Regions from separate parts of the Micromonospora ureilytica genome, predicted to be linked through region 1. Evidence: riboswitches for the same ligand, from Rfam matches in the RefSeq annotation. Region 1 holds a riboswitch; the other holds the start of a gene.

Region 1 (14,656 bases):
GGATCTACCTCACCGGCAACGCGACCCGGATGCTCGACGTACTCGGTCTGCGAGGGTCGGTCGCCGACGTCTCCGTGGAGATCACCCGGCAGCGCAGCGCCAACCAGCGCGGGCGTCGCCTCTTCGACATCGACGTGGCCGCGCTGTGGCAGGGCGTCGGAGCGTGCGTGTCGTTGCCCCGGGCGCAGCTGCACCGGGCGCTGCTCGACGGCGTGGGCGACGCCCCGATCAGCTGGGGCCGTCAGCCGGTCGCGCTGGCCCAGGAGGGGGACCAGGTTGCCGTCGAGTTCGACGACAACAGCACCCAACGGTACGACCTGGTGCTCGGCGCGGACGGGGTGAACTCGACGGTCCGCCGGCTCGCCTTCGACGGCCGAGCCGCCCGGGACCTCGGCCAGTACGCGTACCGGTGGGTCGCTCCCCGCGTGGACGACGAGCCGGTCTGGTCGGTGCAGTTGGGGCGTGGAAGGCAGTTCCTGACGATCCCGATCAGCGCCGAGCAGACGTACTGCTACTACAACGACGGCCCGGTGGCCGACCGGCCCGACTGGCGTGACGACCTGGCTGCGACGTTCACCGAGCCGGTGGCCACCATGCTCAAGGCCCTCGACTACGACGACAGCACCCTGCACGCCGGGCCGAACCAGGAGGTCGTCCTCGACTCCTGGTCCCGGGGGCCGGTGCTGCTGATCGGCGACGCCGCCCACGCCACCTCACCGAACATGGCCCAGGGCGCGGCGATGGCCCTGGAGGACGCCGTCGTGCTCGCCTCGTCGTTGGCCACCGCCGATTCCGTCGCCGACGCGCTGCGTGACTTTGAGACGCGGCGTCGCCCGCGTACGAACTGGGTGCTCAGTCAGACCCACCGCCGCGACAAGGCCACCGGGCTCCCACCCGCGCTGCGCGACCTGGTGATGCGCCGCCTCGGCGAGCAGATGTTCCGCTCGAACTACGGGCCCCTGTTCGCCCAGCCCTGACCGGTCTGCCGTGGCCAGCCCGCTCACGGCAGCTGCCCCGGCCTGTCGACGATTGCGACCCGCAGGAGCGCGGCAGCCGACTCCAGTGACTCCTTGCCGTTACGCACCACCGAATTACGGGTGCCAAGGTAGACGTGGGAGTCCCGATCGAAGATGAGATCCAGGTTGCCGCCGATCACGCCGGGCATACGAATCGCCACCCCGTGCCGGCCGGCGACGTCCACGACGTCACCCGATATGACGACCGCTCCGGGCTGCCGTGCCAGCACTTCGAACAGCGCCGCCAGCGCTCGGGGCGGCACGTAGCCGTCGAGCATCGACCATGCGGTGGTGTACGCCATGCTCTCGCCCCCGTACACGGCCTCCTCGTCGGCGCCTTCGGGAAGGTGCAGGTCGACCGGGTGTTCCCGAAGGTATCGAAGCAGCTCGTCCGGATCGGTGGGCAGGTCCCCGTGGTACGCGGGCGGCTGGAACGCGTCGAGCTCCTTCGTGGGATCGGCGGCATCGTCCATGCGGAGCACCCTCAGCTCGCCCCACCCGTTCGGATCGCTCTCCTGTCGGTAGCGTCCCTGCGTGTACGCGACTCCGCCGGCCGACTGCCACAGTTGGTTCCGAATGGTCTGGTACGGGCCGCTGTCCGGCAAATCCCGGATCGTCGCCAGGGATTCCGTGAAGACGTACTGATCGGGCCGAGCGGTGAGTTCCGGCTGCTGCCGGGCCGCGTCGGCCGCCAGATGGAAGATCTCCGACGCGTTGGCCGTGGGCGGCGGCTGATCGCCCAGCCTCATGGTCTGAACCGCCAGCGCGCCGGCGGTCAACGTGACTGCCAGCCCTAACGCTCCGGCGAGGCGCCAACCACGCAGGAACCGGGTACGGCGTCCGACCGGACGGGCCGCCGAAGCCGACTCGGCCCGTTGGGCGACGTGAGCGGTCAGATCCCTGAGGAGCTGCTCCTCGAAACCCTGCGGCGACCGTTCGATCTCGTTCATCGTCATCTCCGTCTCCTCAGGCGAGGGTGGTGGCCGGGTGGGCGAGCACGGCGCGGACGAGGCGGCGGGCCCGATGCAGGCGGACCCGAGCGGCGACCGGCGACACCCCCAGCACGGTCGCCGCCTCCGCGACGGTGAGGCCGTCCACCGCGACGAGTTCGACGAGCGTCCGGGTGCCCTCGGGTAGCTCGCTCAGGGCCCGATGGGTGCGGCGGGCCGCCGACTCGGCGTCGATCCGCTCCTCGATGCGGGCGATGTCATCGGGGCCCAGGTCCCGTCGGCCGGCCAGACGGCCGGTCACCCGCAGCCGTTGGGCCGCCCGACGCCGCTCGTCGCCGATGACGTTGCGGGCCACCCCGTACAGCCAGCCGATCTGGCTACCCCGGTCCGGCCGGTAGCCGGCCGCCGACTCGATCACCGCCAGGAACACGTCAGCGGTGAGGTCGGCGGCGAGGTGTGGGTCGTCGACCCGCCGCGCCACGAACCGGCCCACCGCCTCCAGGTGCCGCCGGTAGAAGACCTCGAAGGCCACCGGATCGGCTCCGATGCTGGAAATGTCGTCGTCGGCTCGGCTCGGCTCACTCACAGGCCGTCCTCCCTCGTAGCCTTCACACCCCTTCTTCGTAAGCCGGAGCGCAGGTGTTACCGAACCATGGCGAGCCTGCCCGGCGCTGACGGCGGCCCTGCTGGTCCAGTTGGGCAACCGCCCTGGTGATGCGGCATTATCGAAGCACCGGCGACTGGCGGCACGGGGATGGTGAAACCATCGGGGAGCCTGTCGCGGGCGTCGACCGCCTGGGCGCCTGCGTCGAGGAACCGTCATGACCACGACCAGCAAATCCGTAGAGCACACCCCGTCGGGCACGGCCCGGCTCCTGCCGGGCGCACCCGTCGCCGAGGCCGTCCTGGCCGAGACCGCCGCCGCGGCAGCCCGCCTACGCAGCCGCGGGATCACCCCGAGCCTCGCCACCATCCTCGTCGGCGACGACGACGCCAGCGCCGGTTACATCGCCATCAAGCAGCGTCAGGCCGCCGCGCTCGGGTTCGCGTCCCCGCACGTGCATCTGCCTGCCACCGCCACCCAGGCCGAGCTGCACCGGGCCATTGCCCGGTTCAACACCGACCCGGCCGTGCACGGGCTGCTCGTGCAGTACCCCGTGCCGGGGCACCTGGACTACGACGCGGCGTTGCAGACCATCGACCCGGACAAGGACGTCGACGGCATGCATCCGCTGAACATAGGGCGTCTCGCCGTCGGCCTGCCCGGCCCGCTGCCGTGCACCCCCGCCGGCATCGAAGCCCTCCTGGCGTACTACGAGATCCCCGTCGCCGGTCGTGAGGTCGTCATCCTCGGCCGCGGCGCCACCCTTGGCCGCCCCCTGGCGATGCTGCTCGCCCAGAAGCGCCCGACCGCCAACGCGGCCGTCACCGTCGTACACACAGGTGTGCCCGACTGGGCCCGCTACACCCGCCGCGCCGACATCCTCGTGGCCGCCGCCGGCGTACCCGGGATCGTGCAGCCTGAGCACGTCAAGCCCGGCGGCGTCGTCATCGGCGCCGGCGTCCGCTACGACGGGCGGCGTCTCCTGCCGGATGTGGACGAAGCGTGCGCCGAGGTCGCCGGCGCGATCACGCCCCGGGTCGGCGGGGTCGGTCCGACCACCGTCGCGATGCTGTTCCGCAACGCCGTGCGCGCCGCCGAACGCGCGAGCCAGTAGCCCGGTTCCGTCGTCATCGCCAGAAGGCGGCTATTGCGCGGTGGGCTGCCAGCCCACCGCGCAACACCCTGACGAGCGTGATGCCTGTGAGTCATCACGATGACTCACAGGCATCACGGCCAACGACAACATGCTCTCCCGCGCGAGCCTCCAGGGGACCCGGAAACGGAGCTGCCCCGGCCTCCGACGAGGGAGACCGGGGCAGCGCCGCGTTTCGCGTACGTCAGCTGCAGCCGCTGGTGGAGCCGCAGCCCTCGCAGACGTAGCAGCTACCGGCGGGGCGCATCTTCGTACCGCAGGTGAAGCAGAGCGGTGCGTCGGCGGCCTTGCCGATCACGGCCTCCAGCAGTTCGGTGCTGGAACCCACGCTCGGAGCCGGCTTGGCGGCGGCCACGTCGGCCATCTCCTGGGCCGGCTGGGCGACGGCCTCGGACTTGGCCGGGGCCTCCACCGGTGCGGACGACGCCATCGCGGTCAGTTCGACGCCGGTGACGGCGGCGGCCTCCGCGTCGGCCTCGGCCCGCAGCTGCGCGGCCCGCTCCGAGGCGGTGAAGATGCCCAGCTCGGCACGGCGCTCGTAGGGCAGGAAGTCCAGCGCCAGGCGACGGAAGATGTAGTCCATCACCGAGGCCGCCATCCGCACGTCCGGGTCGTCGGTCATGCCGGCCGGCTCGAAGCGCATGTTGGTGAACTTGCTGACGAACGTCTCCAGCGGCACGCCGTACTGCAGGCCGATGCTGATGGCCACCGAGAAGGCGTCCATCACGCCGGCGAGGGTCGAGCCCTGCTTGGACATCTTCAGGAAGACCTCACCGAGGCCGTCGTCCGGGTAGGACGACGCGGTCAGGTAGCCCTCGGCGCCACCGACGGAGAAGCTGACCGTCTCGGACGGGCGCTTCTTCGGCAGGCGCTTACGCACCGGCCGGTACTCGATGACCTTCTCGACAGCGGCCGGTGCGGCCGCTGCGGTCTCGACTGCGGCCGGCTCGGTGGCCTTGTTGGACTTGGCCACCGAGAGCGGCTGCCCGACCTTGCAGTTGTCCCGGTAGATCGCCAGCGCCTTGAGGCCGAGCTTCCAGCCCTCGAAGTAGATCTTCTCGACGTCCTCGACGGTGGCCGCCTCCGGCATGTTGACCGTCTTGGAGATGGCGCCGGAGACGAACGGCTGAATGGCCGCCATCATCCGCACGTGACCCATCGGGGCGATCGTCCGCTCCCCCATGGCACAGTCGAAGACCGGGTAGTGCTCCGGCTTGAGGCCGGGGGCGTCCACCACGTGGCCGTGGTCGGCGATGTGCTCGACGATCGCCTCGACCTGCTCCTCGGGGTAGCCGAGGCTGCGCAGGGCGCGCGGCACCGTCTGGTTGACGATCTGCATCGAGCCGCCGCCGACCAGCTTCTTGAACTTGACAAGCGCCAGGTCCGGCTCCACGCCGGTCGTGTCGCAGTCCATCATGAAGCCGATCGTGCCGGTCGGGGCGAGGACGCTCGCCTGCGCGTTGCGCCAACCGAACTTGTCACCGATCTTGTTGCCCTGGGTCCACTGCTTGGTCGCCTCACGGACGATCGCGGTGGCCACCGGGCTGCTCGGCTTGATCTCGTCATTGGCCGCGGCGTGCTTGCGCATGACCCGCTTGTGCGGCTCGGCGTTGCGGGCGTAGCCGTCGTACGGGCCGACGACGCCGGCCAGCTCGGCAGAGCGGCGGTAGGCGGTGCCGGTCATCAGGGACGTGATCGACGCGGCGACCGAGCGGCCCTGGTCCGAGTCGTACGGCAGGCCGGTGGCCATCAGCAGGGCGCCCAGGTTGGCGTAGCCGATGCCGAGCTGCCGGTAGGCGCGGGACGTCTCACCGATCTTCTCGGTCGGGAAGTCCGCGAAGCAGATCGAGATGTCCATCGCGGTGATCACGAACTCGACGGACTTGACGAACTTCTCCACCTCGAAGCCACCGTCGGCACGGAGGAACTTCATCAGGTTGAGCGAGGCCAGGTTGCACGAGGAGTTGTCCAGGTGCAGGTACTCCGAGCACGGGTTCGACGCGGTGATCCGCCCGGTCTCCGGGCAGGTGTGCCAGTCGTTGATCGTGTCGTCGTACTGCAGACCGGGGTCGGCGCACTCCCAGGCTGCCTGGGAGATGGAGCGAAACAGCTTCTTGGCGTCGACGGTCTCGATCACCGAGCCGTCCAGCCGGCCGCGCAGGTCGAAGCCCTTGCCGTTCTCCACCGCCGACATGAACTCGTCGGAGACCCGGACCGAGTTGTTGGCGTTCTGGTACTGCACGCTGACGATGTCGGAGCCACCGAGGTCCATGTCGAACCCGGCGTCACGCAGCGCGCGGATCTTGTCCTCCTCGCGCGCCTTCGTGACCACGAACTCCTGGATGTCCGGGTGGTCGACGTCGATGATGACCATCTTGGCCGCCCGGCGGGTCGCGCCGCCGGACTTGATGGTGCCGGCGGAGGCGTCCGCGCCGCGCATGAAGCTGACCGGACCGGAGGCGTTGCCGCCGGAGGAGAGCAGCTCACGGGACGAGCGGATCCGCGACAGGTTGACCCCGGAGCCGGAGCCGCCCTTGAAGATCAGCCCCTCCTCCTTGTACCAGTCGAGGATCGAGTCCATCGAGTCGTCGACGGCCAGGATGAAGCAGGCGCTGACCTGCTGCGGCGACGGCGTGCCCACGTTGAACCAGACCGGCGAGTTGAAGCTGAACACCTGGTTCAGCAGCATCCAGGTCAGCTCGTGCGCGAAGACCTCGGCGTCGGCCGGGCTGGCGAAGTAGCCGTACTCCTCACCCGCGGTGCGGTAGGTGGTCACCACCCGGTCGATCAACTGCTTGAGCGACCACTCCCGCTCCGGGGTCCCCACCGCGCCCCGGAAGTACTTCGTGGTGACGATGTTTGCCGCGTTGACGCTCCACGACTCCGGGAACTCCACCCCACGCTGCTCGAAGTTGATCGAGCCGTCCCGCCAGTTCGTCATCACGACGTCACGGCGCTCCCAGGAGACCTCGTCGTACGGGTGGACACCCTCCGTCGTCCACACCCGCTCGATCTTCAGCCCCACGCCTGCCTTGCTTCGTGAACGGCTAGTTGTCACGCCGTTGCCCCCCTCGTCTGCGCGGTCACCCACCGCGCGTCCCAATCTCTCGAAAAACTGTGAAGACTCAGCTGGTACGGCCGGCGGCCTCGACCGCATCGACCCGGGCCTGCGCCGCGGCCCGCAACGTCTCGATCTCGCGCTCGAAGTCGGCGAGTGAGTCGAACGAGCGGTAGACGCTGGCGAACCGCAGGTAGGCGATCTCGTCCAGGTCGCGCAGCGGACCCAGGATCGCCAGGCCCACGTCGTGACTGGGGATCTCGGCGGCCCCCTTGGCCCGGACCGTCTCCTCCACCCGCTGCGCGAGCAGCGCGAGTGAGTCGTCGTCCACCGGCCGGCCCTGGCACGCCTTACGCACCCCGCCGATGATCTTCGTGCGACTGAACGGCTCGGTCACCCCGCTGCGCTTGACGACCGCGAGGACCGCCTCCTCGACGGTCGTGAACCGTTTGCCGCACTCCGGGCAGGAACGCCGCCGCCGGATGAGCTGGCCGTCGTCGGCCTCCCGCGAGTCGACCACCCGGGAGTCAGCGTGCCGGCAGTACGGACACCGCATCGCCCACCTCCATAAAATGATCAACTGCGAGCACACCGGACACCCCCGGACACGACTCACCGCGACGGTGCCATCCTCGGATGACGCCCGCCGTGATCGACGTTACGGGAGTGCGGTCGGTAGTCAGACCCAACCTGTAGGCAACTTACGCCCGTGTCACTACTACATCTAGGGGTCGACGGTATGTCGCCGGGGAAGCCGGGTCAAGTTGATCGGCGTGTCCGGCGCGTCACGGACCATCCGGCCATCCACGCCCCGCAGCACGCCCGAAGACCCAACGCCACGGCCCCGCCCGGGTTACCGGCTGGTGGGCCAGACCCGGGCGGAAAACGGTCGACGATCGAACACCAGTGCTACCTGACGTACCATTTATCAGAACATCCGTACTACCGGAGTGTTTTTTCACCCCGACACGCCGGTGAGAGGTCGTACAGATGTTTGAAAATGACTGATCTCACCTATACGGTCATGAACAACGTGGCACCACCGCACGCACCACGAGCCGACGAGGCACCCAGCGCCGACCAGGGAGGACGGACGTGACCGAGGACCGGGCCAGCCGGCCGAAGAGCCCGCAGCAGATCACCGAGGCGGGCCCCCCGGCCACCCGACGCCGCAGCCCCGCGCGCAGCCGGACGGGTCAGCCCGCCGTGCGCCCGGTCACCCCGGTGGTCAGCGCCTTCCCCGACCCGGCGACTGTCGACCTGACCGCCCGTCAGCGCCGCATCCTGGAGTTCATCCGCAACTGGGTGGAACGACACGGCTACCCGCCGAGCGTCCGAGAGATCGGCGAGGCGGTCGGCCTGGTGTCGCCGTCAAGCGTCGCCTACCAGCTCAAGGAGCTGGAGAAGAAGGGCTTCCTGCGCCGCGACCCGAACCGGCCGCGCGCGGTGGACGTCCGCGCCCCCAGCGAGGCCATCGACGACGAGTTGTCGAGGGCACAGCGGCCGACCCCGGCGTACGTGCCGATGCTCGGTCGGATCGCCGCCGGTGGGCCGATCCTCGCCGAGCAGGCCGTGGAGGACATCTTCCCGCTCCCCCGCGAGCTGGTGGGTGAGGGCGAGGTCTTCATGCTCCAGGTCAAGGGCGATTCGATGCTCGACGCGGCGATCTGCGACGGCGACTGGGTGGTCGTCCGGCAGCAGCCGACCGCCGACTCGGGTGAGATCGTGGCCGCCATGCTCGACGGCGAGGCGACCGTCAAGACCTACCGGCGGCGCGACGGGCACGTCTGGCTGATGCCGCAGAACCCAGCCTTCGACCCGATTCCCGGCGATGACGCCACCATCATGGGCCGGGTCGTGGCGGTGCTACGCCGGATCTGACCGATCGGCGGGTGAGTGCCGACAGCGCTCACCCGCACCGCTCGGCAGGGCCTGACGAGCGCCTCAGCGCCGATCAGTACCGGTCGCCCCGGTGACCGCGACCGCCCCCGGGATACTGCCCGTACGGGTCGACGGGCGGCGCGTCGTCGTCGCGTCGGCGGCCGGGCCGCTGACCCCGGTAGTCGGGCTCCTGCCCACCGCGCCGGGGCGGCTCCGCGCGACCGGGCTGACCGCCGTCGCCGCCGTACACGCCACCACCAGGACGACCGCCGCCACCCTGTGGACGGCCACCGCCGCCCGCTGGGGGACGACCGCCGCCGCTGGCCGGGGGACGACCGCCGCCACCCGCCGGGGGACGGCCGCCGCCGCCGTAGACGCCGGCACCGCCGCCGTCCGGTCTTGGCGCACCGTAGCCACCGTCAGCCGGGGCCGGCCGAGCGCCACCGCCGTACACCGCGCCACCCGCCGGGGCTGGGCCGCCGCGACCCGCACCACCGCCGTAGACCGCTCCGCCGGCCGGCGCGCCACCCCCGTAGACACCACTTCTCCGGTCGTCATCGGCCGGGAACCCGTCGGCGGCACGACCCGCACGCGGGCCGAACGGCTCGCCATCCGGGTCGGACGCGTCGGACGCGTCAGCGCCAGGCGGCCGACGGCGGGCACGAACGATGCCGAAGATGCCGCTGGCGACCAACAGCAGGCCGATCAGCCCGACCGCCCCGACCAGGTACGTGATGTCGTCGAGGCTCAGCCCGTCGGTCCAGGATTTCGAGGCGGCCGGCTTGCCGCCCTCCTCCGCAGCCAGTGGCACGGCGGTGGAACTGGACGGGGTGTAGCTGAGAACGTCGAGCGGCTCGTCTTCGGCGAACCGGCCGGCGTCGGAGACGGTGACGAACGACTTCCCGTCCGAGGTGTAGCTGATGGCCTCGCCGAACGGGTCGGCCAGCGGCGTCACCCGCGGCTTGCCGGTGGTGAGAGCGCCCACGATGTCGCCACCGGTCACGTCGAACTCGAAGGCGTCCGCGTAGGTGCGCAGGACCACCCGAGTGCCGTCCGGTGCCCGGGACGCGCCGGTGATGGCGATCCGGCCGAACGTGTTGAGGGTGTTCTCCGTCTCGGTCTTCGGCAGCGTGATCTCGCCTGCCTTACGCATCGGCACCGGGTCGGTGTCGCCGCTCTTCAGGGCCGCCGACGGCGTGAAGATCTCGGCCTTGCCGCTGGTCACCTTTGTGATGATCAGTGGTTTCCCGTCGTCGCCGATGAGCAGCGCCTCGGCGTCGTGCGGTTTGGCCTCGGGGTAGGAGAGCCGGTGCAGAGTCGGCTCCTTGCCGCCGGTGACAGGCATCGACCAGAGCGCGACGCGGCTGCGGCGCTCCTTCGAGTCGGGGTTGTCACCGGTGTCGGCGATCCAGAGGGTGCGCCCGTCCTTGGACAGGGCGAGATCCTCGGTGTCGAACGGGCCCTGCCCCGAGTAACGGACCGGCTCCTTCGAGATCTTGCACTTGGTGTCCAGGAAGAAGACCCGCTTGCGTGCCGTGACCTCGGTGCCGTCGTTGATGACGATGTAGCCACTCTTGGTGGCGACCAGCCCGGACAGCTCCCGTAGGCGCTCGTCGGCGATCGTGCATCGCTTCTGGCCGGGTTTGGCGGCGGGCGGCCCCGACGCCCCAGGGGCGGGAGCCGCAGCGGCGACTCCGGCGAGCGCCACGGTTGCCCCGAGCAGGCCGAGGGCAACCGTGACCGAGGAAACAACGCGGCGCATTCGGCCAGTGTCGCATGCCGCGCGTTTCCGGTGGATGACGCCGTGGCCGCTCAGGACCTGCTGCCGGCCGCCTGCCCCTGCCGCTCCACGTCGAACGCCGCCAACTCAGCAGCCAGCTCCGCACTGACGCGGACATGCAGCAGGGTGCCTTCCGGCAGGTGCGACGTGCTGAGCACCTCACCGGTGCGGTGCACCCGGGACACCAGGTCACCCCGGTCGTACGGCACGACCGCCCGGACCTCCACGGCCGGCTGCGGCAGCCGGTCCTCGATCGCCGCGCGCAGCTCGTCCATGCCCCGCCCGGAGTACGCCGAGACGAAAATCGCGTCCGGCCAGAGCCGCTTGAGCCGCAGCAGGGTGTCCTCGTCGGCCGCGTCGGTCTTGTTGACCACCAGCAGCTCGGGGAGCCGATCCGCGCTCACCTCGGCGAGCACCTCGTGCACCGCACGGACCTGCTCCTCCGGATCCGGGTGGGTGCCGTCGACGACGTGCACCACCAGATCCGCCTCCGCGACCTCCTCCAGCGTCGAGCGGAAAGCCTCGACGATCTGGTGCGGCAGGTGTCGGACGAAGCCGACAGTGTCGGAGAGGGTGTAGACCCGCCCGTCCGAGGCGGTGGCCTTACGGGTGGTCGGGTCCAACGTCGCGAACAGCGCGTTCTCCACCAGCACGCCCGCGTCGGTCAGTCGGTTGAGCAGGCTTGACTTGCCGGCGTTGGTGTAGCCCGCGATGGCCACGGCGGGGACGGAGTTGCGGGTGCGTCGGGCACGCTTGGTGACGCGTACCGTCCGCATGTTCTTGATCTCCCGACGCAGCCGGGAGATGCGGTGGCGGATACGCCGCCGGTCGGTCTCCAGCTTGGTCTCACCGGGACCACGCACACCCACACCGCCACCGGCGCCGCCGCCTCGGCCGGAACCACCGGTCTGGCGGGAGAGCGTCTCACCCCAACCGCGCAGTCGGGGCAGCAGGTATTGCAGCTGGGCCAGCTCGACCTGCGCCTTACCTTCCTTGCTCTTGGCGTGCTGGGCGAAGATGTCGAGGATCAGCGCGGTGCGGTCGACGACCTTGACCTTGGTGCGCTGCTCCAGGTTGCGCAGCTGCGACGGGGACAGCTCACCGTCACAGATGACCGTGTCGGCGCCGGTGGAGAGCACCACCGCGCCGAGGTCGTCGACCTTGCCGCGGCCGATGTAGGTGGCCGGGTCGGGTCGGGTACGACGTTGGATGAGCCCTTCGAGCACCTGCGAACCCGCGGTCTCGGCCAGCGCGGCGAGCTCGGCCAGCGAGTTCTCCGCGTCGGCGATCGTGCCTTCGGTCCAGACGCCCACCAGGACGACCCGCTCCAGCCGCAGCTGGCGGTATTCCACCTCGGTGACGTCGGTGAGCTCGGTTGACAGGCCCGGGACGCGTCGGAGGGACTGTCGCTCCGACAGCTCCATCTCGCCGGTGGTGACGTCGTCGAGCTCGTCCTCGACGGGGACAAAGCTCTCCTGGTCTCGCAAGCGGTTCTCCTGTCCGTTTTGATAAGTAGAACGTAATCCTGACATGACACAACGCCGAACGCACCTGCTATATGCCCATGGTGAAGGTCGCCAAAAGTGGGGGCGAATGCTGGTCGGCTGCGACAACCCGGTAGAAATGCGGGCGGCGGCCGATCGGCCGCACAGCCGTGACGGAGGGATCCCGTGGCCATCACCCGACTGCCGAGCGCCGGATTTTCGATCACCATCCGGATCGCCGTGACCGCGGACGCTTCCTCGATCGGCCGGCTCACCACCTCCGTCGGCGAGGCCGGGGCGATCGTCACGGCGCTGGACGTGGTGGACTCGGACCCGAATAGCGTGATCGTCGACCTGACCTGCGACACCGCCGACGCCGGTCACGCCGACCAGGTGGTCGACGCGCTGACCGCGCTGGACGGCGTGGACGTGCGCAAGGTGTCGGACCGGACGTTCCTGCTGCACCTGGGCGGCAAGATCGAGGTGACCTCGAAGGTCGCGCTGCGCAACCGCGACGAGCTGTCCCGGGCGTACACCCCGGGGGTGGCCCGGGTCTGCATGGCGATCGCCGAGAACCCGGCCGACGCACGGCGACTGACCATCAAGCGCAACACCGTCGCGGTGGTCAGTGACGGCTCGGCGGTCCTCGGCCTGGGCAACCTCGGCCCGGCCGCGTCGCTGCCGGTGATGGAGGGCAAGGCCGCGCTGTTCAAGCGCTTCGGCGGGGTGGACGCCTGGCCGGTGGTGCTGGACACCCAGGACACCGACGAGATCGTGCAGATCGTCAAGGCGATCGCGCCGGCCTACGGTGGCATCAACCTGGAGGACATCGCCGCGCCGCGCTGCTTCGAGATCGAGGCCCGGCTGCGCGAGGCGCTGGACATCCCGGTCTTCCACGACGACCAGCACGGCACCGCGATCTGCGTGCTGGCCGCGCTGACCAACGCGCTGCGCGTGGTGGGCAAGCGGCTCGAGGACGTCCGGGTGGTCGTCTCCGGAGCCGGCGCGGCCGGCACCGCGATCATGAAGCTGCTGCTGCGCCAGGGCGTCGGCGACATCATCGCGTACGACCGGGAGGGCGCCCTGCACCGCGGGCTGACCGGGCTCAACTCGGCGTGGCAGTGGCTGGCGGAGAACACCAACAAGGAGAACTACTCCGGCGACCTGCCCGGCGCGATCCGGGGCGCCGACGTGTTCATCGGGGTCAGCGCGCCGAACCTGCTCACCGGCGACGACATCGCGCAGATGGCGAAGGACTCGATCGTCTTCGCCCTCGCCAACCCCGACCCGGAGGTCGACCCGCGGGAGGCGCGCAAGCACGCCGCCGTGGTCGCCACCGGCCGCTCGGACCAGCCGAACCAGATCAACAACGTGCTCGCGTTCCCCGGGGTGTTCCGCGGCATGCTGGACGCCCACGCCGAGGAGTTCACCGAGGAGATGGCCCTCGCGGCCGCTCGGGCCATCGCGGACGTGGTCGGCGAAGAGAAGATCAACCCAACGGTGATCGTGCCGAGCGTCTTCGACCCCCGGGTCGCCCCGGCGGTCGCCGCCGCCGTGCGCGCCGCCGCGCACAACCCGAGCCCGCTCCCGGCCGCCGACCCCGGCCCCGCCGACCTCCCGGAGATCGCGGCCAACGCCAGCGCAACCCCGTAACCCCCTCCTCCCGCCCCACCCTCCGTCGATCATGAAGTTGTTGCCATGACACGCCGAGCTGGCTGGCAATAACTTCATGATCGACGCGGTGTCCCGGTGGGTGGGTCAGGTGGGGAGGTCTACCTCGCCGGTTGCTACCAGGACGGCGGGGCCGGACAGCCAGCAGGAGTTCTCGGTGACCGTCACCGTCAGTCGGCCGCCGGGGACGTCGACGGCGACCAGTCCGGTGTCCCGGCCGGCGTCACGCAGGGCCACCGCGCCCACCGCGCAGGCACCGGTGCCGCAGGACAACGTCTCGGCGCTGCCGCGCTCGTACACCCTCATCAGGCTGTGCGCGTCGGTATCGTCGACCGGGTCGCCCGCCACGATGAACTCCACGTTCACCCCGCTCGGGAAGACCGCCGGGTCGAACCCGGGCGCGACGGTCAGGTCCAGCGCCGACAGCTCCACGCCGGCCGGCAGCACGCAGACCAGGTGCGGGTTGCCGACGTCCACCACCGCACCGGTCAGGGTCAGCCCGCCGAGGGTGGCGGCGGAACTGTCGTACACCTGGGGTCGGCGCATCTCGACGGACACGGCGTCGCCCTCGACCAGCGCGCGCACGACGCCGGCCCGGGTGGCCACCGGGAGCGCCGCGCCGGCGGGCGTGGCCAACCCGGTGTCGAGCAGGTATCGCACGAAGACCCGGGCGCCGTTGCCACACATCTCGGCGAACGAGCCGTCGGCGTTCCAGTAGTCCATGAACCACTCGGCCTCGCCGGCCAAACCCGCGCCGTCCGGATGCTTGGCCGCCCGGACCACCCGCAACACGCCGTCCGCGCCGATGCCCCGACGCCTGTCGCAGAGCGCCGCGACCAGCTCCGATGTCAGGTCGAGCTGACCGTCCGGGTCGGGCAGGAGGACGAAGTCGTTGCCGGTGCCGTGGCCCTTGGTGAACTCCACTCCCCCATCATCGCGCAGCGGCCGGCACCAGACGCAGGGCGGCCCGGATCAGGTCCGGGGTCGCCGAATCCAACCAGTTGATCCGGGGGTCGCGCCGGAACCAGGACCGCTGCCGGCGGACGAACCGCCGGGTGG
Region 2 (14,656 bases), 1.5 Mb from region 1:
GAGTTCCTGGACGTGGCGGGGAAGACCCCGCAGCGGCTGGCCGCGGCCAACGCCGCCGCGCGGGAGTTGCGGGTCTTCTACCGGGAGCTGCTTGAACACCGCCGTCGAGTGCCCGGGAACGACCTGCTCAGCGGGTTGGTCGAGGCGCTGGACTCCGGGGAGGTGGAGCTGACCGAGGAGGAGCTGGTCAGCAACCTGATCGTGCTGTTCAACGCCAGCTTCGTCACCACCGTCTACATGCTCAGCAATGGGCTGCCGTTGCTGTTGGCGCACCCGGAGACGGTCGCGGCGCTGCCCACCGACGCCACGCTGGCGCAGGGCTGCGTCGACGAGGTGCTGCGGTTGGCGAGCCCGGTGCACTTCCTGGCGCGCGCCGCGCCGGCCGACACCGTGCTGCACGGCGCGCCGGTCGCGAAGGACGACAATGTGCTGATCATGATCGGGGCGGCCAACCGGGACCCGGCCCGCTTCCCGGCCCCGGACACCTTCGACCCGACCCGTCCCGGCCCTCCGTCACTGGCCTTCGGGGTGGGTCTGCACTTCTGCCTCGGCGCGGCGGTGTCGCGGTTGGAGGGTCGCCTCGCGCTGCCCCGGCTGTTCGCCCGGTTCCCGGCGCTGACGGTCACCGAGACGCCGACGTACAGCGGCAGCCTGTTCCTGCGCGGAATCGACAAGTTACTGGTGAGCACCTGTGGATAGGAGCGACATGGCCCTGCATCCGGAGGTGGCGGCGTACCGTGCGGCCCGTGCCGCGGCCGGCACCCCGCCGCTGTACGCGCAGACCCTTTCCGAGGCGCGCGCCGCGGACCTGGCCGCGATCCGCGCCGGCGGCGGCGCGGTCGAGCCGGTGACCGAGGTACGCGACGAGCGGATCCCCGGCCCCGCCGGGGAACTACCGCTGCGGGTGTACCGGCCGGCCGGTTCGGGTCCACTGCCCACCCTGCTCTACTTCTTCGGCGGCGGGTGGACGCTCGGCAGCATCGACACCGCCGACGGCATCTGCCGACGCCTGGCCAACGCCGTCCCCTGTCAGGTGATCACCGTCGGCTACCGGCTCGCCCCGGAGCACCCCTTCCCGGCGGCGGTGCACGACTGCCACGCCGCCGCCTCCTGGGTCGCCCGGCACGCCGACCGGCTGGGCGTGGACCCGACCCGACTGGCGGTGGGAGGGGACAGCGCCGGCGGGAACCTGGCCGCCGCGGTCACCCTGCTCAGCCGGACGGACGGGCCCCCACTCGCCGCGCAACTGCTGGTCTATCCGAACACCGACCAGAGCGGCGAACCGGCCGGCGACGACGACCCGGCGCTGTTCAACCGCCGTTCGATCGTCTGGTACCGGACGCACTACCTGGCCGACCCGGCCCATGCCCGGGACCCGCTGGCCTCCCCGTTGCTCGCCGACGACCTGTCCGGGTTGCCGCCGGCGCTGGTGATCACCGCCGAACTGGACCCCCTCCACACCGAGGGGCAGCGGTACGCCGAGCGGCTGCGCGACGCCGGTGTGTCCACCCGGCTGGAGCACTACCCGGGCATGATCCACGGGTTCTTCGCCATGCCGGGGACCTTCACCGACGGGCGGCGGGCGCAGGGGAGCGCGGCGGCGTTCCTCCGCGATCGCTTCGGGCTGGCGGCCGGTCCGGGCGAGGCTGCCGAAGCCGACGGTCCGGGCGGGGTGGAGGAGTTGGCCGGCCCGGCCGAGCCGGTGGCCACGCCGGGTCCGGGCGATGGGTGAGCGGGTGCTGACCGACCTGCCGGCCGTGTCGCTCGCCGACTACGCCGAGCAAGCCCGGGCCCTGCTGCCGCCGGACGTGTGGGACTACCTGGCCGGCGGCAGCGCGTCCGAGGTGACCCTCGCCGCGAACCGACACGCACTGGACCGGGTCGCGGTGCTGCCCCGGGTGCTGCGCGGCGTGGACACTGTCGACCTCGGCACCCGGCTGCTCGGCCGTCGGTACGCCATGCCGGTCGGGGTGGCGCCGATGGCGTACCAGCGACTGGTGCACCCGGACGGAGAGCTGGGTCTGGCGGCGGCGGCCGGCGCGGCCGGGATTCCGTACCTGGCGAGCACTCTGGGCAGCACACCCATCGAACAGGTCACCGGGGTGGGCGCGGACGTCTGGTTCCAGCTCTACTGGCTGCGCGACCGGGCCCTCGTCCGCGACCTGCTGGACCGGGTCGTCGCGGCCGGGTGCCGGGCGCTGGTGGTCACCGTGGACGTCCCGGTGCTCGGCCGACGTCCTCGGGACCTGCGCAACGCGTTCCGGCTGCCGGCCGAGGTGGTCGCCGCGAACCTCCCCGACGGTCGCGACGCGCTGGCACACTCCGGTGCCCCCGGGGTGTCCGCGATCGCCGCGCACACCGCCGCGTCGTTCGCGCCGGCGCTGCGCTGGGCGGACCTGGCGTGGCTGCGCGAGCAGGTCGACCTGCCGCTGGTGGTCAAGGGGCTGCTGGACCCGCGCGACGCGACCGAGGCGGTACGGGTCGGCGCGGACGCGGTGGTCGTCTCCAACCACGGCGGGCGGCAACTGGACGGCTCACCGGCGAGCGTCACCATGCTGCCGGAGGTCGTCGCCGCGGTCGGGGACGGTTGCCAGGTGCTGCTGGACAGCGGCATCCGGGGCGGCACCGACGTGCTGCGGGCGCTCGCGTTGGGCGCGGCCGGGGTGCTGGTCGGCCGACCGCTGCTCTGGGCGCTGGCCGTCGGTGGCGAACCGGCCGCCCGGGACGCGTTGGCGCTGCTCGCCGCCGAGCTGACCGATGCGCTCACCCTGGCCGGCTGCTCAGACACGGTGGCGGCCGGCGAGCTGCGTACCCTCGGGGTGGGGTGAGCGGTGCACCGGGCGGGTTGACACAGCGCGTTCATCGGATGGCAATGCGCGACGACCCGCGTGCCGCCGTCCTGGGTGGACGGTCATAATAAGCCGCATGGTTGCCTGGGAGTACGCCCTGCTCGTCCGTCGCTATCAGGGACAGGGCCGCAATTTTCACGTCTCGTTCGTCTGGTACGCGCCGGACGGGTCACGTAAGGACATCACGGCCTATGGCGACACCGCCATCGCGCACCTCAACCGCGCCGGTCGGGAGGGGTGGGAGCTGGTCTCCGCCGCCGAGGACGTCAACAACGTCCAGGGCAGCACCGAAGTCCACCGCTACCACCTGAAGCGCCCCATGGCCTGACGGTCGCCCCTGCACCCTCCCGCGTCGATCATGGAGTTGTGGTGGTGGACGCAAGTCGCGCACCAGCCCGGGTCGGGCACCACAACTCCAAGATCGACGGGAGCGGCGGCTCAGGTCAGGTCGATGCCGGGGTAGAGGGGGTACGTGGCCAGCAGGTCGGTGGCGTGGCGGGCTACCTTGTCGGCCAGGCCGGCGTCCAGGTTGTACTTCGCCTTCGACGGGGTGCCGTCGGCGTTGGCGCCGGCGGTGGTCTGGGTCAGCACGGTGTGGATCAGCTCGGCGGTCTGGTCCATCTCGGCGGCGCCGAGGCCCCGGGTGGTCAGCGCCGGGGTGCCGATCCGGATGCCGGACGTGTACCAGGCCCCGTTCGGGTCCTGCGGGACCGAGTTGCGGTTGGTGACGATGCCCGAGTCGAGGAGGGCCTGCTCGGCCTGCCGGCCGGTGAGCTCGTACCCGGACACGTCGATGAGCACCAGGTGGTTGTCGGTGCCACCGGTGACCAACGTGGCGCCCCGGCTCAGCAGCCCCTCGGCGAGCGCCTGCGCGTTGTCGACGATCCGCTGGGCGTAGTCGGCGAAGTCGGGCCGGCGGGCCTCGGCGAGCGCGACCGCCTTGGCGGCCATCACGTGCGGCAGCGGCCCACCGAGCACCATCGGGCAGCCCCGGTCCACCTGGTCGGCCAGCTCGGGCTGGCAGAGCACCATGCCGCCGCGCGGGCCGCGCAACGACTTGTGCGTGGTGGTCGTGACGATGTGCGCGTGCGGCACCGGGTCGAAGTCGCCGGTGAACACCTTGCCGGCCACCAGGCCGGCGAAGTGCGCCATGTCGACCATGAAGGTGGCGCCGACCGAGTCGGCGATCTCCCGCAGGATCCGGAAGTTCACCTTCCGGGGGTACGCCGAGTAGCCGCCCACCAGGATCAGCGGCTTGAACTCGCGGGCGGCCTCGGCCACCCGGTCGTAGTCGATCAGGCCGGTCGCCGGGTCGGTGCCGTAGCTGCGCTGGTCGAACATCTTGCCGGAGATGTTCGGCCGGAAGCCGTGGGTGAGGTGGCCACCGGCGTCCAGTGACATGCCGAGCATCCGCTGGTTGCCCAGCTCGCGGCGCAGGGCGAACCAGTCGGCCTCGGTGAGGTCGTTGACCTGACGGACCTGGGCCTTCTTCAGGGCGGGGGACTCCACCCGGTCGGCCAGGACCGCCCAGAACGCGACCAGGTTGGCGTCGATGCCCGAGTGCGGCTGCACGTACGCGTGCGGGGCGCCGAACAGCTCCCGAGCGTGCTCGGCGGCGAGCGCCTCGACGGTGTCGACGTTCTGGCAGCCGGCGTAGAAGCGGCGGCCGACGGTGCCCTCGGCGTACTTGTCGCTGAACCAGTTGCCCATGGCCAGCAGGGTCGCCGGGGAGGCGTAGTTCTCGCTGGCGATCAACTTGAGCGACTCGCGTTGGTCGGTCAGCTCGGCGCCGATGGCGTCGGCCACCCGCGGCTCGACAGCCCTGATCACCTCAAGGGCACTACGGAATGCGGTGGACTCGGCGTTGCGCGACATGCGACCTCCAACAGACGTGCGGGAAGGCCCAGGCGCTCGGCAAACGTCCACGTGACGAGGCCGCTCCCCGATGGTTGTCCATCCCCACGCGCCAGTAACGGCCTGCGCTGATCCTACCGGGCCGGGTCTGGCCGTTCGGGCCGCCCTCCGGGAGTCGACCCGCCGACGGGATTGCGCGGTCCGTCGCGGGGCACTCGGTAGGTGACCACCGCACCGCCGCGGTGCGGCCAGGGTCCGAACGGTTCGCACAGAAGGAGTCAAGATCATGAACACACCCACCTCCGACCGGCCCCTCGCCCTGGTGACCGGGGCCTCCAGCGGGATCGGGTACGAGCTGGCGGCGCAGTTCGTCGAGCACGGCTTCGACCTGGTCATCGCCGCCGAGGACGACGGCATCGAACTGGCGGCACAGAAGCTGCGCCGTGACGGCGGCCCGCAGGTCTGGTCGGTCCGCGTCGACCTGGCCCGCGAGCAGGGCGTGACGGAGCTGGTGGCCGCCGTCACCGCGACCGGCCGGCCGCTGGACGCGCTGGCGCTCAACGCCGGTCGGGGCGCCGGTGGCGCCTTCGTCGGCGGCACCGACCTCGCCGACGAGCTGGAGATCGTCGACCTCAACGTGCGCTCGACGGTGCACCTGGCGAAGCGGCTGCTGCCCGGGATGGTCGAGCGGGGCGCGGGCCGGGTCCTCTTCACCTCGTCGATCGCCTCCACCATGCCGGGGCCGTTCCAGGCGGTCTACAACGCGTCGAAGTCGTTCGTGCAGTCCTTCGCCGAGGCGCTGCGCAACGAGTTGAAGGACACCGGCGTCACGGTGACCGCGCTGATGCCCGGCCCGACCGACACGGAGTTCTTCGACCGGGCCGACATGGAGGACACCCGGGTGGGCTCGGGCCGGAAGGACGACCCGGCGAAGGTCGCCGCGCAGGGCTTCGAGGCGATGATGAAGGGTGACCAGACGGTCACCGCGGGCTCGCTGATGAACAAGATGCAGACCGCCGCCGGCAAGATCATTCCGGACAAGCTCAAGTCCGAGCAGCACCGCCGGATGGCCGAGCCGGGATCGGGGAACTGACCCGTGGTGCACGACGAAGGGCCCGGCATGATGCCGGGCCCTTCGGTGTGAGCGGGTGCCTCAGGCCGTCACCGCATCGAGCGCCTTCTTGATCGCCTTCGGCGCGGTGGGGGTACGCGGCGCGTCCGCGCGCAGCGCGATCATCTTCTCGCCGATCTCCTGCAGCTGCTTGCGGCCCAGCGCGTCGCGGACCTTGGGGAACCACTCCTCCTCTTCCTCCTCGACGTGGTGGGTGACGTTCTCGATCAACACTGTCGTCTTGGCGTTGAACCGCTCGTCGTCGGCGTCCATACTGGCCAGCTCGGCGCAGAGCACATCGGCGACGTGGTGTTCCTCGTACGACTCGAGGATGTCGTCCTCCAGGTCGGGCAGCAGCCGGCGGACCTCCGGGTACATCACCTCGTTCTCCAGATAGGTGTGCACTGTCAGTGCCTCCAGGATCTGGTCCACCAGCTTCTGCCGCTGGCTCGCCGGCCCCTCCTCGGCGTCCTGGAAGGCCTTGAACAGGCGGCGCATTTCCTTGTGGTCCTCTTTGAGCAGGACGATGGCATCGGTCGACACCGGTGTGACCTCCCTGAAAAGTCTCGGCTGGTGGAGTTCCGGTACCCCCACGCCCATTGCGGAAACAGGTGAAAACGTCTCAGACCATGGCCAGTGTGCGGGGGATCTCGTCGAGCAGTTCCCGAGCCAGAAAGCCGATCCGGCCGTAGCGGGGGATCAGCCGCTGGCCACTTACCGAGTGGGCGAACGAGCCCCAGCAGGCCGCCTGCGCCGGGTCGGCACCCCGGGACAGCAGCCCGGCCAACAACCCGGCGAGCACGTCCCCGCTGCCCGAGGTGCCCAGCCCGGCGTCGCCGCTCTCCTCCCGCCAACCCCGCCCGTCCGGGGCAGCCACGTGCCCGTACAGCGACACGACCGCCTCGTACCGGGCGGCCAACTCGGCCGCCTCGGCGTCCAGGTCGTCGCCCGGGTCCCGCCCGAGCAGGTGCCCGGCCTCGGTGACGTTGGGGGTGAGCACCACGGGCCGACCCGAGCCGACCAGCAGGTCCGGTGCGTGGCTGAGCGCACCGAGGGCGTACGCGTCGAGCACCAGCGACGTATCCGGACGGGCCGCCTCCAGGACCAGGCCCAACAGGCGGTTGGTCTCGTCGATCGCCTTCAGGCCGGGGCCGAGGGTCACCACGTCGGCCTGCGCGACCAGCTCGCCGAGCTGGCCGTCCCGGTCGGCGGCCACCGCGCCGTCGGCGGTCTCCGGCAGGCCGACCACGAGCGCCTCGGGCACCTGGATGCTCAGGGCGGCGGCGGTGGACTCGGCGGCGGCGAGTTGGAGCACCCCGGCGCCGGCGCGCAACGCGGCCACCCCGGCGAGCAGCACCGCGCCCGGCGTGAAGCGGGAGCCGCCGACCACCAGCACGGTGCCCCGGCTCTCCTTCCCGCCGACCGGCACCGGCAGCGCCCAGTCCCGCAGCAGCCCCGGCGTGATCACCTTCACCTCAGACCGGCTCGGCATGGATCTCGTCCTCCCTGGTGGGCTGGGCGCCCTGCTGACGCAGGTGCTCGACATCGTTGAAGGCGGTGAGCCTCAGTCGTTCCTCGCCGTCCGCCGACCACTCGGTGATCGAACAGTTGGCGATCACGTCCTGCCGGGTGAGCGCCATCAGCTCGTCCTCGGTCAACCCCTCCACCAGATAGCGAAGCAGGAAGACCAGCGCGTCGTGTCCGAAGAGCAGCACCCGGCAACCCTCGTGGTCGCGGCGCAGGTCGCCCAGCAGCGTCCGCAGCCGCAACGCCACGTCCGTCCAGGACTCCCCGCCTGGCGGCCGGTAGTAGAACTTGCCCAACCGCTCCCGACGGTCGGCCTCGTCCGGGTGCCGCCGCCGCACCCCGTGCCCGGTCAGCCCGTCGAGAATGCCCAGCTCCCGGTCGCGCAGCCGCTCGTCGCGGTGGACGGGAATGTCGGTGCCGGCCAGGGCCAGCCGAGAGGTCTGCACCGCGCGCAGGTACGGCGACACCACCGCCACATCCGGGCGCTTCGCATCCGGCAGGTCGGCCAGCCACCGGCCGGTCGCCCGAGCCTGATCCTCGCCGGTCGCGGAGAGCGGCACGTCGGCGTCGCGGTGGGTGAGGTCGATCAGCTCCGCGCCCGACGCCTCGGCCCGCGTCGCCGCGACGTTCGCGGTGCTCTCGCCGTGCCGGACGATCCAGAGGGTTGCCAGTTCCGCCATGCCGCCCCCCTACCCGGCACGAGCGTCCGGTAATCGGACCGCTGCCTAGCGGCGGCTCTGCCAGGGACGCGGCCCCGCCTGGGGTGTGGACTCGTCGCGCCGACGGAAGAGGTAGGTGAAGGACTGGGCGGCCAGGGCCAGGAGTACCGCTCCCGTCCAGGCCCAGGGGACCGTCGGAGCGGAGTGGCGTACCGCGAGGACGCCCAGCACCGGCGTGGCGGCGACGAAGACGGACAGGGCGGTCGTGCTGACGGTTTGTCGAAAGCGCGCCGAGATGGCGAAGGTCGACCGGTCGTAGACGAGCAGGGCGGCGCCGAAGAGGGCCGCGGCCGCCAGGGCCACGCCCACCGAGGAGGTGATCTTCGCGAAGGTGACCGGTAGGGCGATGAGGAAGGGGAAGACACCGCCGAACTCCGACAGCACGTTGCCCCACTTTGTGTACCGGCCAAAGCTGTTGGTTCGCAGTCGGGCCAGCTCACCGGAGGTGTTGGCATAGATGATCAGCGACGCGGTGGTGGCCAGGGCCGAGCACATCAGCAGCACCCGTACCCCATCGGGATAGGCCGGGGAGGCGAACGACAGGCCGAGCACGAACGCGATCGAGGCCAGGATGCCGCTGGCGAAGGTGATCCCGGCGGCGCTCTCGTCGGACTGCAGGGCCGCGAAGTCTTCCTTCTCGAACCGGGACAGCTCCAGGGCCGGCCCGGCGGGCAGGTTCACCAGTCCCGTGATGACGTTCTGCTCGCCGGCCAGCAGGGTGGCGATCTGCGCCGACGCGGCAACCGGGATCAGATAGCGCTCGTCGGCGTCGACGTACTCCACCCGTGACTTGTGCTGGCAGTAGTAGCGGTCGCGTCCCGGGCCGAAGTAGCCCGACACGATGGTGCGCACGACGAACCCGCGGGACAGCAGCAACCCGAGCATGGCCAGGTTCTCCGGGCTGGTCACCGTGGAGATGGTCGGGTGGGGCTGCGCCCCCACCGCCCGTGCCCGGGCCACGAAGTCGTCGAGCAGTGCCGCACCCACACCGGTGCGCCGCTGATCCGGGTGCACCCCGAGCCCACTCAGATAGAGGTGATGGGCGCTCGGCAACTCGTACTGGAGGAAGCCGACGATCTCCGTGCCGGCGCGGACCACCCGGACGTGCCCGGCCGTGACGCCGTTCTCGATCTCGTTCGGCGCCGCTGGCTCGTACGCCGGGTCGCCGGGCGGGAAACAGAGCGCGTCGAGGGCGAGCAGGGCGGGGATGTCCTCGGTCGACGCGTCGTCGATCCGGACGGTGGGTGCCCCGCCCGATCCGGTCTTCTGCTGGCGCACGACGCCATCCTGCCCGACCGGGTCAAGAGGTGGAATCGACGCCAGTCGGTGCCTGGCGGTGCCGTCGGGTTCGGGACAGCGCTGATCGTGGTCGGTGCCCCGCTGATCACCCGACCGCCGCGTACCCTCGGGGCGTGGCCACGGCGGCGGAGGAGATCCAGGTGGGGGAGCGGCTGGTCCGCGTCTCCAGCCCCGACAAGCCGTACTTTCCGGAGCGAGGGCTGACCAAGCTGGACGTGGTCCGCTACTTCCTGGCGGTGGGTGACGGCATCCTGCGCGCGCTGCGGGATCGGCCGACCATGCTGGAACGCTGGCCCCGGGGCGTGTTCGAGGGCGCGACGATCGCCACCCGGCAGACCAACCGAGGCGACGCGTTCTACCAGAAGCGGCTGCCGGCGGGAGCGCCCGAGTGGGTGCGGACCGCGCACATCACCTTCCCCAGTGGCCGCACCGCCGACGAGGTCGCGCCGAGCGAGCTGGCCGTGGTCATCTGGGCCGCCAACCTGGGCACCCTGCGGTTCCACCCGTGGCCGGTCACCGCCGCCGACGTGGAACGCCCCGACCAGCTGCGCATCGACCTGGACCCGATGCCCGGCGTCGGCTTCGAGCAGGTGGTGCCGGTGGCGCACGAGGTGCGGGCGTTCCTCGCCGAGCTGGGCATGACCGGCTACCCGAAGACCACCGGCGGTCGGGGCCTGCACGTCTACCTGTCGATCGAGCCGCGGTGGAGCTTCGGTGACTGCCGTCGGGCGGTGCTCGCGCTGGGCCGGGAGATGCAGCGCCGGCTGCCGGACCTGGTCACCACCACCTGGTGGCGTGAGCAGCGGGACCGGCCGGTCTTCGTCGACTACAACCAGATGGCCCGGGACCACACGGTGACCTCGGCGTACTCGATCCGGCCCACGCCGGCCGCGCTGGTCTCCGCACCCCTGGACTGGTCGGAGCTGGACCAGGTCCGCCCGGAGGACTTCGACGTGCTCAGCATGCCGGCCCGGTTCGCCGAGCGCGGCGACCCGCACGCCGGCCTGGACGGTGACCGGCACTCGCTGGAGCCCCTGCTGCAACTGGCCGACCGCGACGGCCTGGAGGCCCCGCCCGAGCGGTGAGCCTTCCGGCCGACCGTGGAGGTCACAGCGCGGCGATCACGGGCTTGAGCACGGTGCCCAGCGGCCCTGCGAGAGTCGACGAGTAGGTGGCGCTCAGGTGGTGCGCGTCGCGCCAGACGAGGACGCCTCCGATGACGGGGGCACAGCGGTCCGCGGGGCAGATCCAGTCGTTCAGGTCGACCAGACGGACGCCGACGAGTCCGTCGAGCGCCTCCTCCTGAGCGGGACCGCCCCCACGGCCGAGGGCCTCGTCTCGGGGATTGGCGCACGTCGTCAGGCGTTTCGGGTTCTTGGACACACACTCGGCGATGTCGTTGAGGTGCAGCGGCGTGTCCCGCAGCACCACCACCGGAATCTTCTCCGCGACCATGCCGCTCCACGTCTTCCTCATCTCGCGGGCCATCGCGGACCGCCCCGGCTCGCCTCTGACCGGGTACTCGGCGTTGGTGACGATCACGAGATCGGGGCGGTTCCCGCCGAGCAGTCCCTCCCGCACCTTCCGGTTCCACTCCGTGCAGGAGGTGTAGGGCCGGTCATTCTGGAGGATCTCGGCCGTCAGGAACGGGCAGCCGCCCTTGGTGTAGGTCTCGAGGCGCCAGCCGTTCGTCTCCGCGGCGCGCCGCATGGCGGGTACCCAGTGGTCGGCGTGGGAGTCGCCGACGAGCGCGATCCTGGTCGGCGCGTCCTCCTTGCCGTAGACGCACACCTCCGGGGTCGAGGATTCCAGCGACACGTGGCAACTCTTCGGCGGCTGCAACAGCGGCGCGTCCCGAGCCGCCGCCGCGGGGTTGGGGATGATCGAGTCGACCCGGTCGACGGGTACCCCGGCGCGGCTGGTGCGGGGCGAGGAGCCGAGAGCCACGGCGCCGGGCGCGGGCGGCGGCGCCGCCTGCGTGCTGGCACCGGGGACCTGGCCCATGATGACCGTCGAGGCAGGAGCCGGGCCGTCCGTCGAGGGGATGGCCAGCTGGAACGCCAGACCGGCCAGCGCGGCGGCGCCGGTGCACACGGCGCCGACGCGCAGGGCGACGGATGGCTGGTGGGTGAGGGTCGGTGACCGGCGCACCGGATTCTCGACGAGGTGGTATGTCAGCGCGGCGGGGATCGTCGAGACGGCGACGACCGCGAGCGCGGCACCGACGCCGAGTTCCCCGAACTGCGCCCGCGCGGCGATCAGCACCGGCCAGTGCCACAGGTAGAGGGAGTAGGAGATCCCACCGACGTAGCGCAGTGGTTGTCGGCCCAGCAGCAGCGCAGGTCCGGCGCGGCCGGCCGCCGGGCCGAACGCGATCACGGCGGCGGTGCCGAGGGTGGGGCCGAGCGCGGCGTACCCGGGGAAGCCGGCCGTCGAGCCGATCAGCGCGGCCGACGCGCCGACGGCGAGCAGCCCGGCCCAGGCCAGCGGCACGGCCACCACACGCGGAGACCGGCCCAGCCGGGCCGCCGTGACGGCGACGGCACCGCCGAGAGCCAACTCCCACATCCGGGTCGTCGTGACGTAGTACGCCGACGGGTCGGTCGGCGAGACGTACAGCGCCCAGGCGAACGAGGGGACCGCGATCAGCGTGAGCCCGAGCAGGTAGAGGCCGCGGTGACCCCGTCCGCGACGGCGGGCGAACCAGCCGAGGGTGAGCAGCAGCAGTGGCCAGACGAGGTAGAACTGCTCCTCGACGGCGAGGGACCAGAAGTGTTGGGCGATGCTCGGGGCGTTGTTGGCGGCGACGTAGTCGACGGATTGCCCGGCCATCCGCCAGTTCATGGCGTAGCAGGCGCTGGCGATGACGTCCCAGGCTGTCGTGGACCAGCGGCCGCGCGGCAGGAAGAAGTAGGTCAGCACGAGGGTGGCGACGAGCACCGTCGCGGCGGCGGGCAGGAGGCGCTTCGCCCGTCGGGCGTAGAAGGTGGTGAGCGAGAGCCGTCCCCGCTGGTCGAGCTCTTCGAGTAGCAGACCGGTGATGAGGAAGCCGGAGATCACGAAGAACACGTCCACGCCGACGAAGCCGGCGGGCAGGTGGGGGACTCCGGCGTGGCCGAGAAGCACCAGCAGCACGGCCACGGCCCGCATGCCCTCGATGTCCCCGCGGAAGGAGCGCGCGCCGGCCGGCGTCGCCGACGCGGGCGGTGGCGGCGGGGCGGCGACGGCCCTGGCCTGTGTCCACAACTCGTTTGCGATAACCACGTCGCGGAGCGTAAGGCGTATTTATCCCCGAAACAGCCACCTCGGGTGTTTTGTCATCTGGTTCGTGTTATGGCGCTACTGCCACGGGCTCTGCGTCCCGTCGAACTCCTCGAAGACCAACCACGACCGCGTCGACAGCACCCCGGCGATGCGCTGCACCCGGTCGAGCACCACGTCCCGCAGGGCGGCGTTGTCCGGCGCCCGAACCAGGGCCAGCACGTCGTGCTCGCCGCTGAGCAGCGCGGCGTGCTCGATGTAGCGCACCCGGGCCAGCTCGGCCGACACCTCCCGCCAGGTGTTCTGCTCAATTGTCAGGGCGATGTACGCCGAGGTGCCCAGCCCGGCCGCCTCGGGCGCCACCTGAGCCCGGAACCCGGTGATCACCCCGTCGCGGAGCAACCGCTCCACCCGGGCGTACGCGTTCGTGCGGGAGATGTGGATGCGCTCGGCCAGGGTGCGCACCGACGTCCGGGCGTCGCGGACCAGCTCGTCGAGGATCCGCCTGTCGACCTCGTCCAACACTCGGGCCGATCGTCCCGATCCCGCGCCCCGGCTCGCTTCGTCGGCGGTCTCCTGGCTCACTGATGGGCCCTCCGCATGCCAACCGTCCCGCCTTCTGTGTCGATCTTGAGTCAATCATCCACAAGCGGAAGCATAGGCTCACCACACGTCCCAGGAGGTTCCGCCGTGACGACCACTCCCCAGGCGGTCCGCAGGGCATCCCCGCGCGCCCGTCGGACGGTCACCCCGCCCGACCCGGCACGCTCGTTGCTACCGGACGCCGAGCCGGTCCGCCTGCTCGCCGAGAACGGCACGCCGCTGCCCGCCCGCGCCGACTACCCCGAACCACCCGCCGAGGTGCTGCGCGAGCTGTACCGCCGGATGGTGCTCGGCCGCCGCTTCGACACCCAGGCGACCGCCCTGACCAAGCAGGGCCGGCTCGCCGTCTACCCGTCCTCGCGGGGTCAGGAGGCGTGCCAGGTCGGCGCGGTCCTCGCGGTCCGCGACACCGACTGGGTCTTCCCCACGTACCGCGAGTCGATGGCGCTGGTTGCCCGGGGCATCGACCCGGTCGAGGTGCTCACCCTCCTGCGCGGCGACTGGCACTGCGGCTACGACCCGACCGAGGTACGCACCGCGCCGCAGTGCACCCCGCTGGCCACCCAGTGCGTGCACGCCGCCGGACTGGCGCACGGCGAGGCGTACCAGGGTCGCGACACCGTGGCGCTGGCCTTCATCGGCGACGGCGCCACCAGCGAGGGCGACTTCCACGAGGGGATCAACTTCGCCGCCGTGTTCAAGGCGCCGGTCGTCTACTTCGTGCAGAACAACAGGTACGCGATCAGCGTCCCGCTGTCGCGGCAGACCGCCGCGCCGTCGCTGGCCTACAAGGGCGTCGGGTACGGCGTACCCAGCGAGCAGGTCGACGGCAACGACCCCGTCGCGGTGCTCGCCGTGCTCACCCGCGCGGTCGCCCACGCCCGGGCCGGCAAGGGGCCGTTCCTGGTCGAGGCACACACCTACCGGATGGAGCCGCACACCAACGCCGACGACGCCAGTCGCTACCGCGACCGCGCCGAGGTCGACGCCTGGCGGGACCGGGACCCGGTCGCCCGGCTGGAGACCTACCTGCGGGCCCGCGGTGTGCTCGACGACGCGGCGGTCGCCGAGATCGCCGAGCAGGCCGAGGCGTACGCGGCGGACCTACGGACCCGGATGAACGAGCAGCCCACCGTCGACCCGCTGAGCCTCTTCGACCACGTCTACGCCGAGCCCACCCCGCAGCTGATCGAACAACGCGAGCAGGTCCGCGCCGAGCTGGCAGCCGCCCACGCCGAGGAGGGTGACGCCTGATGGCCACCACCATGGCCAAGGCGCTCAACACCGCGCTCGCCGACGCCCTCGCCGCCGACGACCGGGTCGTCGTCTTCGGTGAGGACGTCGGCGCGCTCGGCGGCGTCTTCCGGATCACCGACGGCCTCCAGGCCCGCTTCGGCGAGAACCGCTGCTTCGACACCCCCCTCGCCGAGGCC

Evidence for each region. Region 1 has a riboswitch for ZMP and ZTP ahead of IW248_RS17500 (bifunctional 5,10-methylenetetrahydrofolate dehydrogenase/5,10-methenyltetrahydrofolate cyclohydrolase). Riboswitches for the same ligand answer to the same signal wherever they lie in the genome.
Region 2: linked by a shared signal. The riboswitch ahead of IW248_RS10395 (glycine hydroxymethyltransferase) and the one ahead of IW248_RS17500 (bifunctional 5,10-methylenetetrahydrofolate dehydrogenase/5,10-methenyltetrahydrofolate cyclohydrolase) in region 1 are both predicted to bind ZMP and ZTP.

Annotation. Positions count from the first base shown of each region.
Region 1 covers NZ_JADOTX010000001.1:3,883,111-3,897,766, forward strand. The annotation lists gene IW248_RS17485 (FAD-dependent monooxygenase) at 1-977, shown strand, start outside; gene IW248_RS17490 (CU044_5270 family protein) at 1,001-1,972, opposite strand; gene IW248_RS17495 (RNA polymerase sigma factor) at 1,983-2,552, opposite strand; ZMP/ZTP riboswitch at 2,693-2,774, shown strand; gene IW248_RS17500 (bifunctional 5,10-methylenetetrahydrofolate dehydrogenase/5,10-methenyltetrahydrofolate cyclohydrolase) at 2,788-3,684, shown strand; gene IW248_RS17505 (vitamin B12-dependent ribonucleotide reductase) at 3,908-6,781, opposite strand; gene nrdR (transcriptional regulator NrdR) at 6,849-7,337, opposite strand; gene lexA (transcriptional repressor LexA) at 7,877-8,662, shown strand; gene IW248_RS17520 (hypothetical protein) at 8,736-10,424, opposite strand; gene hflX (GTPase HflX) at 10,475-11,929, opposite strand; gene IW248_RS17530 (NAD-dependent malic enzyme) at 12,113-13,579, shown strand; gene dapF (diaminopimelate epimerase) at 13,685-14,521, opposite strand; gene miaA (tRNA (adenosine(37)-N6)-dimethylallyltransferase MiaA) at 14,529-14,656, opposite strand, start outside.
Region 2 covers NZ_JADOTX010000001.1:2,335,393-2,350,048, reverse strand. The annotation lists gene IW248_RS10415 (cytochrome P450) at 1-699, shown strand, start outside; partial or broken gene lipP1 (LipP1 family hormone-sensitive lipase) at 707-1,621, shown strand; gene IW248_RS10405 (alpha-hydroxy acid oxidase) at 1,725-2,828, shown strand; gene IW248_RS10400 (hypothetical protein) at 2,917-3,177, shown strand; gene IW248_RS10395 (glycine hydroxymethyltransferase) at 3,288-4,724, opposite strand; ZMP/ZTP riboswitch at 4,744-4,833, opposite strand; gene IW248_RS10390 (SDR family NAD(P)-dependent oxidoreductase) at 4,990-5,796, shown strand; gene IW248_RS10385 (hemerythrin domain-containing protein) at 5,857-6,357, opposite strand; gene IW248_RS10380 (NAD(P)H-hydrate dehydratase) at 6,437-7,306, opposite strand; gene IW248_RS10375 (histidine phosphatase family protein) at 7,290-8,021, opposite strand; gene IW248_RS10370 (GNAT family N-acetyltransferase) at 8,067-9,338, opposite strand; gene IW248_RS10365 (DNA polymerase domain-containing protein) at 9,473-10,444, shown strand; gene IW248_RS10360 (acyltransferase family protein) at 10,467-12,623, opposite strand; gene IW248_RS10355 (Lrp/AsnC family transcriptional regulator) at 12,699-13,145, opposite strand; gene pdhA (pyruvate dehydrogenase (acetyl-transferring) E1 component subunit alpha) at 13,311-14,477, shown strand; gene IW248_RS10345 (alpha-ketoacid dehydrogenase subunit beta) at 14,474-14,656, shown strand, end outside.